Regions from separate parts of the Streptacidiphilus jeojiensis genome, predicted to be linked through region 2. Evidence: riboswitches for the same ligand, from Rfam matches in the RefSeq annotation. Region 2 holds a riboswitch; the other holds the start of a gene.
The links. Region 2 has a riboswitch for ZMP and ZTP ahead of ABUW04_RS32950 (phosphoribosylaminoimidazolecarboxamide formyltransferase). Riboswitches for the same ligand answer to the same signal wherever they lie in the genome.
Positions count from the first base shown of each region.

Region 1: another riboswitch for ZMP and ZTP. It lies ahead of ABUW04_RS33900 (bifunctional 5,10-methylenetetrahydrofolate dehydrogenase/5,10-methenyltetrahydrofolate cyclohydrolase); the one in region 2 lies ahead of ABUW04_RS32950 (phosphoribosylaminoimidazolecarboxamide formyltransferase).

Region 1 is NZ_JBEUKS010000016.1:71,675-75,423, reverse strand. Features, by position in the region: gene ABUW04_RS33905 (sugar porter family MFS transporter) at 1-751, opposite strand, end outside; gene ABUW04_RS33900 (bifunctional 5,10-methylenetetrahydrofolate dehydrogenase/5,10-methenyltetrahydrofolate cyclohydrolase) at 892-1,740, opposite strand; ZMP/ZTP riboswitch at 1,761-1,846, opposite strand; gene ABUW04_RS33895 (XdhC family protein) at 1,884-3,077, opposite strand; gene ABUW04_RS33890 (NCS2 family permease) at 3,125-3,749, opposite strand, start outside.
Region 2 is NZ_JBEUKS010000015.1:79,177-82,925, forward strand. Features, by position in the region: gene ABUW04_RS32940 (IS30 family transposase) at 1-706, opposite strand, end outside; partial or broken gene ABUW04_RS32945 (transposase) at 782-1,242, shown strand; ZMP/ZTP riboswitch at 1,280-1,364, shown strand; gene ABUW04_RS32950 (phosphoribosylaminoimidazolecarboxamide formyltransferase) at 1,399-2,556, shown strand; gene ABUW04_RS32955 (hypothetical protein) at 3,403-3,749, shown strand, end outside.

The sequences.
Region 1 (3,749 bases), on a different contig from region 2:
CGGCGCGGATCTCGGCGACCCGGGCGTCCAGGTCCCGGCTCTCGCCCTCGACCTCGGCGATGACGGCCTTGGCGCGGTCGGTCTTGCCGACCGAGATCAGGAAGCGCGGGGACTCGGGGATGGCGAACGACAGCAGCCCGTAGACCACGGCCGGGACCACCATCACGCCGAGCATGACCTGCCAGGCCTCCAGGCCCAGCAGGTGGCCGCGGTCGTTGCCGCCGGCGGCGTTGAGCAGGCCCCAGTTGACGAGCTGGGAGATGGCGATGCCGATGACGATGGCTGCCTGCTGGAACGAGGCCAGCCGGCCGCGGTAGGCCGGCGGCGCGACCTCGGCTATGTAGGCGGGGCCGATGACGGAGGCCATGCCGATGCCGAAGCCGCCGATGACGCGCCACAGCGCGAGGTCCCACACGGCGAAGGAGAGCGCCGAGCCGACGGCGCTGACGGTGAACAGCACGGCGGCGATCTGCATGACGCGGATGCGCCCGATCCGGTCCGCGACCCGCCCGGCCACGGCGGCGCCGATGGCGCAGCCGATCAGCGCGATGGCGACGACCTGGGCCAGCTCGGCGGAGCCGATGCCGTACTTGCTCTGGATCGCACCGGTGGCGCCGTTGATGACGGAGCTGTCGTAGCCGAAGAGGAAGCCGCCCATGGCAGCGGCGGCGGTGATGAAGATGACGTGGCCCAGACTGTCGCCGGCGCTGCGAGGGGGCCTGGCGGACGTGGGCAGGGTGGTGCTGGTCACTGCGGTGCTCCTTGGCGTCCGGCATCCTCGCCGGACTTGAAGGCTGTGGCTTGAAGACTTTGGTCAACCAGCTGAGAATATGCCTTCAAGATGTGAAGTCAAAGTGACCTAAATTCGGGCAGGTGGGAGTACATGACACGTCACAAGTTGAACAAAACGCGCTCCGCCGCGTCCACCGTCTGTTCCAGCAGCACCGCGATCGTCATCGGGCCGACTCCGCCGGGGACCGGGGTGACCAGGGCGGCTCGTTCCATCGCGCCGGCGAAGTCGACGTCGCCCACGTTGCCGGGGTTGTAGCCGGCGTCGACGACGACGGCGCCGGGCTTGAGGTCGCGGCCCTTGATGAACTCGGGCCTGCCGACGGCGGCCACCACGATGTCGGCGGCGGCCAGGTGCGAGGCCAGGTCGACGGTCCGGGAGTGGCAGTAGGTGACGGTGGCGTCGCGGGCCAGCAGCAGCATGCCCATCGGCTTGCCCAGGATCGGGCTGCGGCCCACCACGACGGCCTGACGGCCGCTCAGTTCCACGCCGTGGGCGTCGAGGAGACGGATGATGCCGCCCGGGGTGCAGGAGGCGAAGCCGGGCTCGCCGAAGGCCATGGCGGCGAAGGAGTGCATGGTGACGCCGTCGACGTCCTTGGCCGGGGCGATGGCCTCGAAGGCGGCCCGCTCGTCGATGTGCGCGGGGACCGGGTGCTGCAGCAGGATGCCGTGCACGCCGGGGTCGTCGGAGAGCGCTCGCACCGCGGCGACCAGCTCCGCCGTCGTGGTCTCGGCGGGCAGCCGGACCAGGCGGGAGTCGATCCCCGCCTTGGCGGAGCGGTTGCGCTTCATGGTGACGTAGGTGACCGAGGCCGGGTCGTCGCCGACCAGGACGGTGGCGAGGGCGGGCCGGACGCCGTGCTCCTCGAACAGGGACTGCGCCCGCCGGGCGCAGCGTTCGACGATCTGCCGGGCGAGGGCGGTACCGGACATGAGCTGGGCGGACATGGGCGGATCCCGGTGCTGGAAGGGTGTGCCCAGGCGCGCGGCTTCGCTCCGAAGGCGGGTCGCTCCCCGGTGGTGGTCCACCCAAGCGCCAGTTACGGCCCGCCCGGGAAGCATAGGTCATCCGCCTCGCGGGCCCGGGGGCCTCACGCGATCCGGCGCGGCAGGTCGCTGACCCGCAGCGGGTGGTCGTGGTGGATCGGGCCGCTGTGGCTGCTGAGCGGCAGGCAGGTGCCGCCGCGGCGGTGGGCGACGATCTCGGCGGCGACGGCGACCGCCGTCTCCTCCGGGGTGCGGGCGCCGAGGTCCAGCCCGATGGGGGAGCGCAGCCGGTTCAGCTCGACCTCGGTCAGGCCGGCCTCGCGCAGCCGGTCCAGCCGCTCCAGGTGGGTGCGGCGCGACCCCATCGCGCCGACGAAGCCCAGCGGCAGCCGCAGCGCCCGCTCCAGCAGCGGGATGTCGAACTTGGCGTCGTGCGTCAGCACGCACAGCGCGGTGCGGCCGTCCACCCGTCCGGCGGCGACCTCGGCGTCCAGGTAGCGGTGCGGCCAGTCGACGACGACGGCGTCGGCGCTGGGGAAGCGGCGCTCGGTGGCGAAGACCGGCCGGGCGTCGCAGACGGTGACGTGGTAACCGAGGAAGCCGCCGATGCGGGCGACCGCCGCGGCGAAGTCGATGGCCCCGAAGACGATCATCCGGGGGGCGGGGACGTGCGACTCGACGAAGAAGGTGACGGTCCGTTCGGAGTCGGCATCGGTCTCCGCCGAGGTGGCGTCGGGGGTGCACGGCCGGCCGTCCAGGGCCAGGGTGAACTGCCCGGTGCGCCCGGCGTCCAGCATGGCCCGGCCGTGGGTGGCGGCGGCCCGTTCCAGCGCCGGGTACCGGCCGAGGGTGCCGTGGTGGGTGTCGCCGGTGACGGCCAGGGCGGAGCCGAGCAGGGCGGCCGGTCCGGCGACGGCGCGGACCAGGGCCACCGGGGTGCCCGAGTGGATGTGGGCGAGGGCGGCGTCCAGCCCCTCCGAGGCGCCGGGGACGACCGGCTGGACGAAGACGTCGATGATGCCGCCGCAGGTCAGACCGACGGCGAAGGCGTCCTCGTCCGAGAAGCCGAAGCGGTGCAGCTCCGGCTTCCCGGACGCGAGCGCGGACTGGCACAGCTCGTAGACCGCCCCCTCCACGCATCCCCCCGACACGCTGCCGACGGCCTCGCCGTCGCTGTCCACGGCCAGCGCCGCCCCGGGATCGCGCGGGGCGCTCCCGGAGACGGACACCACGGTGGCCACGGCGAAGGAGCGACCCGCTGCATGCCAGGCGTCGAGCTGCTCGGCGATGTCCTGCATGGGTGGCTCCTTCGGAACGTGGAGGGGGATGGGGGGAGGAGGGCCGGCTAGTGGATGCCGAGCCAGGCCTTCAGCGGGTGCAGGGCGAAGAAGACGACGAACACCAGCGAGAGCGACCACATCAGTACGCCGGGCTCGCGCCACTTGCCCGCGCCGGCCTTGATGACCACGTAGGAGATGACACCGGCGCCGACACCCGCGGTGATCGAGTAGGTGAACGGCATCAGCGCGATGGTGAGGAAGGCCGGGATGGCCACCTCCCGGTCGCCCCAGTCGATGTGGCGGGCCTGGGTGAGCATCATCGAGCCGATCACGACCAGGGCGGCCGCGGCGACCTGGCCCGGGACCATGCCCGCCAGCGGGGTGAAGAAGAGCATGAAGGCGAAGACCGCGCCGGTGACCACGCTGGCGAAGCCGGTCCTGGCGCCGTCGCCGACGCCGGTGGCGGACTCGATGAACACCGTCTGGCCCGAGGCGCCGGCCAGGCCGCCGATCGCGCCGCCGGCGCCGTCCACCAGCAGGGCCTTGGACAGTCCGGGCATCCGGCCCTGCTTGTCGGCCAGCCCGGCCTCGGTGCCGATGCCGATGATGGTGGCCATCGCGTCGAAGAAGCCGGCCAGGACCAGGGTGAAGACCGCGAAGCCCGCGCTCAGCGCGCCCATGCCGTGCGAG
Region 2 (3,749 bases):
CTACGGGGCGATCGTGGATGAGCCTGGCTGGCGTCTGGAACCGCTGTGCCCGTGCGCCGCCGCTGCGACGGCGCTTGCGCAGGGCCCGTCCGGTCCGCAGCTTCTTGGTGAGTGTTCTGCTCAGAGCGTCCTTGGCACCCTGGTAGAGGGCCCGGTAGATGGTCTCGTGGCACAGGTGTCGGTCGGGCTGGTCCGGCCACAGGATGCGCAGGTGGGCGGCGATCTGTTCCGGGCTCCATTCGAGATCGAGCCTGGCCTGGACCTCGGCGCGCAGTTCGGTGTCGGTCTGCAGCTTCGGCCGGCTCGGGCGGCAGGCTCGCTCGCGGGAGCGGTGGTGGGCCATGTCGGCGTCGTAGACGCCCTTGTCGTGTTCGAGCATGTTGCGGCGCAGTTCGCGGCTCACCGTCGAGGTCGACCGGCCGATCCGGGACGCGATCTCCGTCATGGTCAGACCGCGTTCGCGCAGCGTCGCGATGCGCTTGCGCTCCAGCAGCGACAGGTAGCGGCCCGAGTGCTCGGTCTCCGGCATCCGCTCGGGTGGCAGACCTCCGTTCTCCGCCCGCCACCGGTAGCCGGTCTTCCTGCCGATTCCGACCAGCTTGCACGCCTCGACCGTGCCCACCCCCGACTGCAGCAGGCGCCAGTACTCGGCCTCCAGATCAAGTCGACGCTTGCGACCTCGTATGCCCATCAACACACCCATCATGATCACGGATGTTGCGACAAGCTTTAGAACCCAGGAATCACCTGGGGGTTAGTTTTGCGGAAGCAACGACACACCTACTTCCACGGCTGCTACTCGATCGGCGACGACACCCTCTGGGGCGTCAACCGACGCCGCAAGGGAGCCGCGAACAGCCTCGCCGCCCTCCGCTCGATCCGGGCCGCCCGCCCCGACGGCGCCCCGGTCTACGTGATCCTGGACAACCTCTCCGCCCACAACGGCAAGAAGATCCGCCGCTGGGCCCGAAACAACAACGTCCACCTGTGCTTCACACCGACCAACGCCTCCTGGGCCAACCCGATCGAAGCGCACTTTGGCCCTCTACGGCAGTTCACCCTCGCGAACTCCAGCCACCCGAACCATACGGTCCAGACCCGCGAGCTGCACGCCTACCTGCGTTGGCGCAACGCCAACGCCCGCCATCCCGACGTCCTGGCCGCCCAACGTAAGGAGCGCCCCGCATCCGTAGTGAGAAGGGCGTGCGGTGGGGCGGACGCCCGCTGGCGCTGGCGGCATGACCGGCGCAACGATGTGCGCGCTCCTGCGGGTAGCATCGTGTCCGGTCGCAACTGGCGAAGGTGGAGATCCACCGGGGAGCGGCCGATTTCCCGCGTGAGCGTCGACCGCCTGGGCGCCTGCGTCAGTGATGTCCCGCTGACACAGGAGGCTATGACGTGGATCTGCGCTATGGGATCAACCCGCAGCAGGAGGCGGCGACTACCGTGCCGGTGCAGCTCGGCCGATGGCCGGTCCGGGTGCTGCAGGGCAGCCCGTCCTACATCAACATGCTGGACGCACTCAACAGTTGGCAGCTGGCGCTGGAGGCGAGCCGGGTCCTGAACCGGCCGGCTGCTGCCTCCTTCAAGCACGTCTCGCCCGCCGGTGCGGCCGTGGCCGGCCCCGTCGATGACGTCACCGCCGAGCTCTACAGCATCGACCGCGACAGCGTCGGCGCGATCACCAGCGCATATCTGCGTGCTCGCGACGCCGATCCGAAGTCCTCCTACGGCGACTTCGCCGCGGTGTCGCACCCGGTCGACACCGAGCTCGCCGAACTGCTGTCCCGCGTGGTCTGCGACGGCGTCATCGCCCCCGGCTACGCTCCCGGCACCGTCACAACGCTCAGCAAGAAGAAGAACGGCCGCTTCCTGGTCATGGAAGCGGACCAAGCGTTCGCGCCCCCGCAGTACGAGACACGGGAGGTGTTCGGCCTGCGGCTGTCCCAGCGGCGCGACGAGGTGACGCTGTCCACCGCTCTGCTGGACAACGTCGTATGCGGCACGCTGCCGACCACGGCAGCCGAGGATCTCCTGCTGGGCCTGGCGGTCCTGCGCTACACGCAGTCCAACTCCGTGTGCTACCTGCGTGGTGGGGTGACTCTGGGGATCGGTGCCGGCCAGCAGTCTCGCGTGGACTGCACCCGCTTGGCCGGCGCGAAGACCGATACCTGGTGGCTGCGACGCCACCCGGCTGTCCGTGCACTCGCCTTCCAGCCGGACACCCGGCGCCAGGACCGAATCAACTGGCAGATCCGCTTCATCGAGGGCGACCTCACCCCGGACGAGAGCACACGCCTGTCGACAGCCCTGTCCGCACCCGCACCCGAGCTGACGGACGAGCAGCGCACGCAGTGGCTCGGGAGCCTGGCAGAGGTGGCATTCGTCTCGGACGGCGCGTTGCCGTTCCGCGACAACGTCGACCACGCCCACCAGCACGGCGTCGCCTACATCGCCGAACCGGGCGGATCAATCCGGTCCACGGAAGTCGAGGACGCCTGCCGCGAGCATCAGATCACCCTCACCCGCACCGGACTCAGGCTCTTCCACCACTGAGGACCAAGATCGAGCTCCCCACCCCACGCGGTGGGGAGCTCAAGACCATCCGCCTGGAAGCCCACAAGTCGGGTGTGTCGGCAACCCGGTGAACCATCCCGGTCAGAGCACTAGTCACCACCGCACTCCTGTCCCAGTACCGATCCACAGCGGAACCGGTGGAATCCACCGCCTGGATTCTGGTGCGCACCGTCGAGTCCGTGACTGTCGGCTACGTCCTGGCCCCCCGACCGTCGGCCGCGACACGATCACCAACGAACTCACCCGACTCATCGTGCGCCACCTCACTGAGTTCCTATCCGAGAATGATCGTTCAGCTGGGTAGACGATGGCGTCTGGCTGCGGAGCCGTCTTGCCGGGTGTCCACGGGGCCCAGGGCGTGAGCTGATCGACGCCAAAAGCGCGGGTCGGGGCGTCGTGACTGCCGCAACCGCGAGCCGGCTCACAAGCCAAGCGAAGGAATGACGCACCCGGTCGGTGGTCCGGTGCCCCGGGTTCTGCCGAGCTGCCTCACGACCGCCCCTGGGCCTGCCCAGCACTCGTTCAGGGAGAGGATTCGGCTGACGTTCTGTGCTACAACAGCAGCCGCATCCACGCTTCACCGCCTGGATGAGTTCCGGGATTCCGGCGGATTCCGGTTGGTGGCCACCGTCGCTGGGTGGTCGACCGCAGAGGGTACGGCCGGTACGAGCGGTGGTTTGAGCGGCCTCACCGTCCTGGCTGTGCCCCGCACCGCAGCTCTGACCTTGCTCAAGCCTCGTTTATCCACGCGGCGCAGGTGGCAGACCGACGCCAGGCCAGGATCTCAAGCCTGCTGGCGACGGGTCTCACGAGGAGGAACCGGTCATGGCTGGAGCGATTGAAGGACTGGCGCGAGGCTGGAACTCCCGGGCTGCATTCCGTCCACGAGGTTCCGCGGTCGAGCGCTTCCAGGGCAAGGCTCTGCTCGGGTTCGCACTGCTGTTCGTGGTGGCGCTGCTGGTCCTGCCGTCGAAGCGTGCCGTGATCGTGTTCGGTGGCACGGGCGTTGCCCTATTCGTAGTCCAGGGCACGGCGCTGCTGTTCACTGTGCCGCGCTGGTGGGACCGATGCGCGAACTGGCTGCACAACCGAGCGCCCAAGTGGGCCTACCTCCTGCTCATAGTGTCCTTCGGATGCGCACTCGTCCTGTCTTTGCTCGCCGAGGAACGCAC